3 regions of the Paenibacillus sp. FSL R10-2778 genome follow, and region 1 is predicted to be linked to each of the others. Evidence: predicted binding sites of a transcription regulator. Region 1 holds the regulator's gene; each other region holds the start of a gene.
What was found. The regulator Rex, encoded in region 1, represses fermentation and respiration genes when NADH is low (regulators of the CRP and FNR family bind a similar motif). The targets are predictions, from matches to a motif close to TTGTGAAATATTTCACAA.

Region 1 (3,288 bases):
CGGTGGCAAGCGATACCGATTCCTGTCTGGGCCGTTCTTGTCCTTGGTTCCGCAAATGTTATTATCATAGGGCCAAGCATGAAGCTGGGATTGCTGACGTGGTTATTACGAACCACTCCAAGCTATTCGCAGATGTTAAGGCTGGGCACCAGCTGCTTCCGGCTTACGAGCATCTTGTCATTGATGAAGCACATCATTTAGAAGATGTGGCTGGTAAACATCTTGGCATGCATATGAAGCATTTCACTGTGGCACACACATTATCGCGGCTGTATAAAGATAGCCGAAACGGACAGCTTCCTGCTCTGCGCCAGATATTACAGTCGTCAGGCAGTGAAGAGGCTTCAGAATGGAGCGGAGTCATCGATCGGATCTACCCGGATCTGCTTACCGTCAAAGAAACCTGGGATGCACTCAGCGACAAGCTGTTCAGCCTTTTGCCGGAACGCAGTGATGCAGGGGCAGGGGAAGCGGGACAACTGGTTATGCGTTTGATTCCCGCCCGTAAGCCGAAGGATTGGGATGAATTGGTTGCACTAGAGAACACTATGAATCTGACGTTAAGCGACATCATCCGTAAGGGTGATAAAATGCTTAACGAGATGCGCGACCAGGAAAGCCAATCCTCAGCAGACAGTCTTGTTACTGATATTAGCGGTTTATTTAAGGATTTGGCTTCCATCCGTGAGCAAGTAAGATTCTTTATGGGGCTGAATGACGATAATGTAGTATATTGGCTGGAGGCAAATGGGAATTACCGCAGCAAATCACTGCAGATGTATGCTGTCCCTGTGGATGTTAGCAGCCAGCTTAAAGAGTTGTTCTTCGATAAGAAAAAAAGCATCGTGCTTACCTCGGCGACGCTGTCTGTAGATAAATCTTTTCAATTTATGATTGATAATCTCGGACTTAACGAAGCTGCGGAAGAAGGACGTCTAATGACCTCACTTCTTCCTTCTCCCTTTAAGTATCGCGAGCAGGCACTGTTAGTTATACCGCGTGATTTTCCTAGTGTGAAGGGCAGTGTGGGCGATGCTCGATTTGTCGATACACTCGTACAGTCATTATCGGAAGCTGCTAAAACAACACGTGGGCGGATGCTGGTTCTGTTTACTTCTTATAAAATGCTGCGTCAGGTATATGATCCGCTTAAAGAGGCTTTAGCCTCACAAGAGATTACGGTGCTTGGTCAAGGCGTGGAAGGTGGCAGCCGGAGCAAGCTGATCCGCCGCTTTCAGGACAGTGCAGCATCCGTATTGCTGGGGACGAGCAGCTTCTGGGAAGGTGTAGATATTCCAGGTGAAGCACTGACTTGCCTGGCCATCGTGAGACTTCCGTTTCAACCGCCGAATCACCCGTTGGCGGAAGCGAAGTCGGAGTTATTACAGGCCCAGAAGAAGAATCCGTTCATGAAATTATCTGTTCCTCAAGCGGTTATTCGTTTTAAGCAGGGATTCGGAAGACTGGTTCGCACGGCGCAGGATCGCGGAATAGTTATTGTTTATGATACAAGGGTTATTGAATCTCATTACGGGAAGTATTTCCTTTATTCATTGCCTGGTCCCAAAATGGAGCATATGCTTACTGATCAAATGGTCCCTCGCATAGCGGAATGGCTAGAGGATGGCGGCGCTTCTTAAAACGCTCGTCTTCAGTTTAGCTCCTCCTTATCCTTAAGGGCGGTGTGTTACAGTACCGTCCTTAATAAGGAGAGGTAGACGTTTGAATATGGATTTTCACAAGAACATTACTATTTTTAGGAGGAAAAATATGAAATCGGATAAAATATCAGAAGCCGTTGTTCGCAGACTGCCTGTGTACTTGCGTTTTTTGAATGATCTCCAGAATCGCGAAATATTAACAGTTTCCTCTCAGGAACTTGGACAAAAGCTTGATCTTAATCCCGCACAGATTCGTAAGGATTTAGCATATTTTGGTGACTTCGGCAGAAAAGGTATCGGCTATGATGTAACGTATCTTATTGAGAAAATCCGTCATATCCTGAAGCTGGATCAACAGCTTAATGTAGCTTTAGTTGGAGCAGGTAATCTCGGACATGCCTTGTCTAATTACAATGCATATCTTAAAGATACTATGAAAATCACGGCTATATTTGATTCGTACGCTCCTAAGGTTGGACGTAAGATCAACTCCCTTACTGTGCAACCGATGGATGAACTAGGCAGCACGATTCGTGAGCAAGGTATTCGCATTGCCATTATTACCGTACCTGATTCAGAAGCTCAAAATGTAGCAGATATTCTCATTTCTTCTGGGATTGAAGCGATTTTGAACTTTGCCCCTGTGATTCTGAAGACACCACCGAATATCCGGGTGCATGCAGCTGATTTTACAACTGATCTGCAAAGTCTTGCTTATTACTTGCGGGATGGAAAGGAAGAAAGCGAACATGAACAACAATAAAACGATAATTAAGGGCGGGTATTTTCTGACTCCGGGAACGGATGAGCCGGTTCTGAGTGGATATATGACTATTGAAGATGATTTAATCACTTACATAGGAAAAGAAGAGCCTCAGATGGAAGCTGGAGTGCAAGTGGTTGATGGCAGCCGTCTGCTGTTCATGCCTGGACTTGTAAACACACATGGTCATGCGGCGATGTCTTTGCTGCGTGGATATGGAGATGATTTAGCGCTACAAGTGTGGCTTCAGGAGAAGATGTGGCCAATGGAGGAAAAGTTCACCGGTGATGATGTATACTGGGGAACCTCCTTATCTGTATTGGAAATGCTGAAGGGTGGAACTACGACCTTCCTCGATATGTATGATCATATGGACCGAGTAGCCGAGGTAGCTGAGTTATCAGGTATCCGTTCCGTATTGATGCGTGGTGTGATCGGGTTATGTCCAGAGGATGTACAGAATCACAAGCTTGCGGAAGCGATTTCTTTTGCCCGTAACTGGCATGGAAAGGCTGAAGGCAGAATTACTACTATGATCTCGCCGCACGCCCCTTATACTTGCCCTCCGGACTTCCTGGTTAAGTTCGTGCAGGCAGCGCATGATCTGGATTTACCGATGCATACGCATATGTCCGAAACGAAACGTGAAGTGGAACAAAATGTGGCGGATTACGGGTTGCGTCCTGTAGCTCACTTAGAGAAGCTTGGCATGTTCACACGTCCCTCGATAGTTGCACATGGTGTTCATTTAAATGATGAAGAGATTGAGATCTTGGCTCGCCATAATGTGGGTGTATCTCATAATCCGGGCAGTAATTTGAAGTTGGCTAGCGGAGTGGCTCGGGTTACTGATCTTCTAAAAGC
Region 2 (3,288 bases), 2.0 Mb from region 1:
TTCACTAAAAAAACAATAACAAAAACCCCGCTCAGATTTGAGCAGGGTTTAGGGTTAAACTATATTAGTAAGCTAGGCTGAACAATCCTTTAATGTGGGACAAGTAACGGATATTACTTGCTTCCTTCATTAGAGTTGCAGGCAAGCCTTTTAACGGAGTAGAACTTGCACCAACGATGGCAACACCGTCTTTACGGCCTAAGCTAGCAAGTGTACCAGAGTTGATTGGGCTAAAGCTTTCAAACGATTTATTTTTCAAGAAGGCATACAGATTGTATCCGATCAATTCACCCATTTGCCAAGCAATTTGCGCAGTTGGAGGGTAAGGACGTCCATCTTCTGCAAAGACCACCGCGCTGTCACCAGCAACGAATACATCTTTGTGGGAAGTGGATTGCAAGAATTCATTCACCGTTGCACGACCTCGGTTAACTTCAAGACCCGATTCGCCGATGAGTGGATTTCCTTGTACGCCACCAGTCCATACAAATGTGTTAGCAATAATTTTTTGACCGTCTTTCAAGTCAATCGCATTGCCTTCTACATTCGTAACAGGAAGACCTGTCAGGAATTGAACACCACGTTTTTCCAAGCTTGCTACAGCACGTTCGATTAATGCATCTGGCAATACTGGAAGGATTTTAGGACCTGCTTCAACGAGCATAAGCTTAATTTCTTTAGGATCAACGCCATATTTTTTAGTAAGTGTAGGCAATACATCCGCGATTTCACCAACAAGCTCAACACCTGTTAAGCCGCCGCCACCGATCAGGATGTTTGCATCTGCTTCATTTTTCGATTTCGCATATTCACGAATACGATCTTCAATATGTTGATGAATTTTGTTAGCATCTGCAGCTGATTTCAATACCATACTGTATTGTTCAAGCCCTGGAATGCCAAAATAAGCTGTAGTGCTGCCAAGACCTACAACAAGCGCATCATAAGTAAGTGTCACACCATCAGAAAGAACAATTTGTTTGTTCTCCACAGAAAATGAATTAACCTTCGCGATTTTCAGGTCAATATCTTTCCCTGCGAAAAGCTTAGTTAGAGGCATAGCTACAGCACCCTCTGCAACACTACCTGCTGCAAGACGATGCAATTCTGTAATGATTTGGTGGGTAGGATACTGATTAACTACAGTAATTTTAGCTTCATCTTTTTTGAGATATTTGCGTACGGTTAAGGCGCTTAGTAGACCACCATAACCTGCTCCTAGAATGACAATATGTTTAGACATGATGTTTCCTCCGTCCCTTACGTATAAGATATGAAAATGATTATTTCTGCTTACTGCGTTCTCCAGCAACTTGAAGGTATGCATTTACGAAACGGAAAAGCTTTTGCGCTTGCGGATCTTTCAACAACTTCATAAGACCAAAAAGACCAATAACTTCGTTACTTTCATTCGCACGATCTTTTGCTTCGATCACTGTAGCTGCCATATTCTTCGCGGAATGCACTACAGGTTCAGCAAGTTCTTTAATTGCACTTACCGTATCACTTTTCAAGACATCATCCGCTGCGACAGTTTGCACAAAGTCATAGGACTTTGTAAGCACGCCAACAAGCTCAGTTAATTTTGGCAGCTGTTCCACCAAGACTGTTAATGATTCCTGAACTTCTGGTTTCAAGAGCTGTTCTAGAACATCCATTTGTTCCTTGCTAACAGCTACTTTTGGTGATTCTTGTTCAGGTTGTGTTTGAGTGATTGATTCTGACATATCCAAATCTCCTCTGCAATAAGCTTTGCTGCTTAATAGTAATGAAAAACATAAGAACTTTTAACGCCATATTTCTATTATAGCACTTATCAAGTTATAAATGTCACAAAGTTTTTGAATTTCCATAAAAATTTGTGATTTTTATTACATTATAATAAATTATTTAAATTACTAGTGTTAATTAAAACCGTTTGAGTGAATTAATGTACAAATTCATTCAAATTCTTCTCAGTTTTCAATAAAACCTCCACAATGTCCATATTCTTCTCTGTTAGAAGTAACCTGAAATAAAGAGAACGCAGGAAGTTCTTTGTATTTATTCGATTAACGTACTGGCTGTGGCTTCTAGGCCAACTGCCACATTGCGCCAAGTTGAGAATCCAATCGGTTATAGACTGCTGTGGAAGTAAATGATGATCGATGATTGTAACTATAATAGTAGCAATCCGTTCATCTTCTTCCTCCCTGAATATGTATTGATCGTTATAAAGCATCTTTTGAATAACTGTCAGAACCTCTTCCCGCACCTCGGCATCACTCTCCGAGCATAAAACCAGCTCATCCAAGGCGTCTGCGCCATGGGCTGCTGCGTGTGCCCAGCCTTCTTTTTCCATATAACCTTTTAAGTCCCGTTCTTCCTCATAATAACGAATCAAACCCTGCTTCACCTTTATAAATTCAGAGCTATCCAATATAGCCATTTCCCTATGCCGCTGGAGAATAAGAGCAACAACCAATACAGAAAATGTTCTTGTATACACCGTCAGATCTTCTTTATTCCCAATGTGATAAAAAAGATGCTGCTCGTCAAGAAGTATCCACAGCAGTTCACGAAGCTCCGCATCATTAAACCAATGTTTCTCATTAATCCATTTGTAGAATGTGGAATAAATCAATTCATCACGCAGTACAGGCTCGGGATCTCCTATATGCTCAAGCATCAACTTCACATAATCCTTTATGTCCTCTCCACTTCTAAGCTCGTAGTCATTCTCTTCGATTCTTTGCAAATCTATCATCAATTGTTCTCTACTATTAATCAATTTATCCACCCTTTCATCCACTGTGTTTCTACATATCCTAATATCCTAATTTATGTCCTATTTTTTGACAACAGGGTATTCAAGATTAACTTCAATAAATTTTATCATTGACGAATTTTTTAGGCTGTGTTATTTTGAGTTAGTAACATTTAGTTAGTTCATTTACAAATATCAGGTATTGATATTTTACAACCGAATACATACACAACGGAGGAATACTTATGAGCGCTTTTACAGACTTGATTCAGTCACGCAGATCCGCTATGAATTTTGTGGAAGGGGTTATCATCCCTCAGAATGAATTAGAGGAAATGTTCTCTTATGCCAGATTGGCACCATCGGCCTATAATCTACAGCATACAAATTACAAAGTGATATCTAACGAGAGCTTAAAAGAAGAAATTCGCGAAGCAGCTTACGGCCAATATAAAATCCATACTGCTTCAGCAGTTATTGTAGTGCTAGGAGATAAGCATGCTTATCAGCAGGCTCCAGAAATCTATGGCGGGCTTAAAGCT
Region 3 (3,288 bases), 1.2 Mb from region 1:
GCTCATTGTGTTGACCCAAATAGATAAATGCTGTCAGTGCGAGGATTATCGTCGGTGTGCTCCAAAACAGGGCGTAGTTGCGCATCAGCTTCAACGCGGAATGATCCTCCGCCCGAGAAGCGTAAAATGTCAGAAATGAGCCGCTAATGAACAAAACGGACACGATTGCCAGTCCAACGATACTCCACGATAACGGATTGGTAAACAGCGCCCAGTAATCCAGAGAAACCGTCTCCCCCTGCTTCACGATAAAGCCGCCTTCAGACAAAGTTAGCGCCACTGACAACGATGCTGGAATAAGCAAACCTGTAGCTCCGTACAAAAAAAGATATACTATGTTTTTCTTGGAACCGTAATTTTCAAAAGCATAGAATGAACCGCGAATCGCAAGAAGAATCACTGCAATGCTTCCCGGAACAAGTAACGCGGAGCCATAATAATAGGCTGTGTCCGGAAAAAAACCGACGATGCCAATATAGAAAAAGATAAAAAATACATTTGTAATCTCCCATACGGGTGATAAATATCGGGAAATCAGACGATTAATGAGATGATCCTGCTTTGTTAAACGTGCATAAAAGGCGAAGAAGCCCGCTCCGAAATCAATGGAAGCTATAATTAAATAGCCGTACAAAAACAGCCAGAGCACCGAGATGCCAATCAATTCGTAACTCATCATTCAGTGCCCCCCTTTTCCGTAAATTGATTAGGATGATCCTTCATCCATTTCTCCATCTCAGCTTCTGCCGGATTATTGTTGAACAAGCGTCTCAGCACGATTACACACATACTGCCGAGTACGATGTACAAGAGCAATAAGGCGAAGAATATAATTCTTACATTCGGTGAAGACGTGGCAGCCTCCTCAACACGCATATATCCACGGATAATCCACGGCTGTCGGCCAATCTCTGCATAAAACCATCCCAGCTCAACAGCCAGAAAAGCGAGAGGGGCGCTCAGTGCGATGATGCGAAGCATCCACTTGTTAAGCTCATTACGCTTTTTCCAGAACACAAACAGAAAATATAGAAACGAAATCGCGAGCAGAGTAAATCCAATTCCGACCATTAAATCAAACAGATAATGAACGAGAAGCGGTGGCCATTCTTCCTTGGGGAATTTCTCGAGCCCCGTCACCTCTGCATTAAAGTCTCCAAAGGCCAGGAAGCTGAGCAGCTTCGGCAGATGAAGAGCCCCTAGAACTTCATGCTCTGCATTCAGCCATCCCAATAGTACCAAATCCACACTGCTGCTCGTCTCAAAATGCCACTCTGCCGCTGCAAGCTTCTCTGGCTGATGCTCGGCCAAAAACTTGGCAGACACATCACCGGCTAACGTGTTCAGCAAACCGAATAGTAAAACGACCGCCATCATGAGATTTAAAGATTTTTTGTGGTATGCGGACACACCTTTTCTCAGCATCGCGAAGGCTGCAATCCCGGCTAACAAGGCAGCTCCTGTCAAATAGGCCGAGCTTAATACATGGAACACTTTGGAGAACGTCGCCGTATTCAGCATCGCTTGCACCGGGTTAATCGCTGTGAATTGGCCTGCTTCCATGACAAAGCCTTCAGGTTGGTTCATGAATCCGTTCACCGTCGTAATAAAAACGGCAGACATGCCTGCCCCGGCGACAATCGGTATCGTCAGCAGCCAATGGATATACGGATTTTTGAACCGACCCCACGTATACAAATAAATGCCCAAGAAGATAGCTTCAAAGAAGAACGCGAACACCTCCATGAATAACGGAAGTGCAATGACATTCCCAGCCAGTTTCATAAAATTCGGCCATACCAGGGCCAGCTGTAGTGAAATCGCTGTACCGGTCACGACACCAACCGCCACAGAAATGACAAATCCTCGAGACCACCGCTTTGCCATAAGTGTATAATGGGGGTCCTTCTTCCGAATCCCGATAAACTCTGCTATAGCGATCATTAGCGGTATACCGACGCCAATCGTCGCAAAAATAACGTGGAACCCGAGAGTCAAGCCTGTCACCAGCCTGCTCCATAGCACCGTATCAATTGCCATTCTTTAATGCTCCCTTCAAAACACTGTTCATTTTTCTATGATTAGGCCTGCTAACTGTTGGCTGCATTCAATATCAGGTTTAGCAAGGTTCAGCGACATCGTTGCCTGTTCGTTTTAGTATGACGTTCATCGTTCTTTGCTATGTAAAAAGAGAAAAAATTCACAAAGCAAGAGTTGGCGAGCCCGATTTACCTGATACTGAGCAGTCAAAATTATAATGTGACCTAATAATTAAAATCATCTTATCTTAAATTGCAAGTAATTCAATCACAGATATCTCTTAATCCCTAAACGTTCAAGAAAGGGTCAAATCTTTCTGACAACTCAGTGAATAACACAAAAAGTACCCGAAGGAGCTATTGATTGATTAGTGTATATGTGATGTCACAAGTTCCCTCCTACTTCGATGCTGGCAAAAAAATGATATCTTCTCATTTTGAGCCGTAATGTATCCCCCTTTTGCAACAAAAAAACACTGACTCAAATCATCAGTGTTTTTTGAATTAAAGCTAATGTCATCTTCGTCATGACAAATCTTGATCTGTCACTATCATTTAGTACGGCCGTAGAAAAAAGAATACCCATCTGATTTCCCAAGCTTAGTCGCCTCCGTTCCGTCCACTAGCTTGACCGCTTTCAGCAACGATACAATTTGCGTATGCATTAGCTTTGCATCAAATTTGTCCATCTCTCTGTTGTCACTATCCACGAGCAGATAGTCGGGCATTGGAATGAAACCAATCACCGGTATCCCTGCTTCAAATAAGGGCTGACTCTCTCCAAACTCAAACTTGTTATGTCCACGCAATAATACAGTACGTGTGCTATCTGTCTTTTCAATAGCCTTCAGCCAAATGGCCGCCATCATTTCATTGCCCGCATAGGTATATTCTGTACTTATTTTTCCAGTTGGTCTATAATGACCCGTATCATCGTCCTTCCACTCCATGCTGCCTAAATGCTCAACCGTAATTCCAGCTACAGCTTTTAAATGGCCATTCTTGCCATCCCACAGCTCTCGATGCCCCTCCATCCAGGTAGAAGTCGCCTGAGAGGACCCTTTGAACTCCGACAATCTAAAATGCCCTGTCACAAAAGCAAATATCATCGTACGTTCCGGCTGCTCCTGCTGTAAGTAACGAATCATAGACAGCATGCCCACAGCGCCATTCTCCTCCACTACATTTATCCCATCCGTATGGGTATTAACGATAATTGCTTCGTCTTTATTCTTACCGTCAATTTTCA

Region 2: a site for Rex is predicted at 1,860-1,877, ahead of NST40_RS11685 (DUF1641 domain-containing protein). Genes of this name have one in related genera too.
Region 3: a site for Rex is predicted at 2,189-2,206, ahead of NST40_RS15690 (cytochrome ubiquinol oxidase subunit I). Genes of this name have one in related genera too.

What each region holds. Positions count from the first base shown of each region.
Region 1 is NZ_CP151956.1:4,723,312-4,726,599, reverse strand. Features, by position in the region: gene dinG (ATP-dependent DNA helicase DinG) at 1-1,640, shown strand, start outside; gene NST40_RS21320 (redox-sensing transcriptional repressor Rex) at 1,771-2,424, shown strand; gene NST40_RS21315 (amidohydrolase) at 2,411-3,288, shown strand, end outside.
Region 2 is NZ_CP151956.1:2,681,692-2,684,979, reverse strand. Features, by position in the region: gene NST40_RS11690 (NAD(P)/FAD-dependent oxidoreductase) at 65-1,243, opposite strand; gene NST40_RS11685 (DUF1641 domain-containing protein) at 1,284-1,727, opposite strand; gene NST40_RS11680 (DUF2785 domain-containing protein) at 1,928-2,770, opposite strand; gene NST40_RS11675 (nitroreductase family protein) at 2,992-3,288, shown strand, end outside.
Region 3 is NZ_CP151956.1:3,551,611-3,554,898, reverse strand. Features, by position in the region: gene NST40_RS15695 (cytochrome d ubiquinol oxidase subunit II) at 1-679, opposite strand, end outside; gene NST40_RS15690 (cytochrome ubiquinol oxidase subunit I) at 676-2,040, opposite strand; gene NST40_RS15685 (hypothetical protein) at 2,591-3,288, opposite strand, start outside.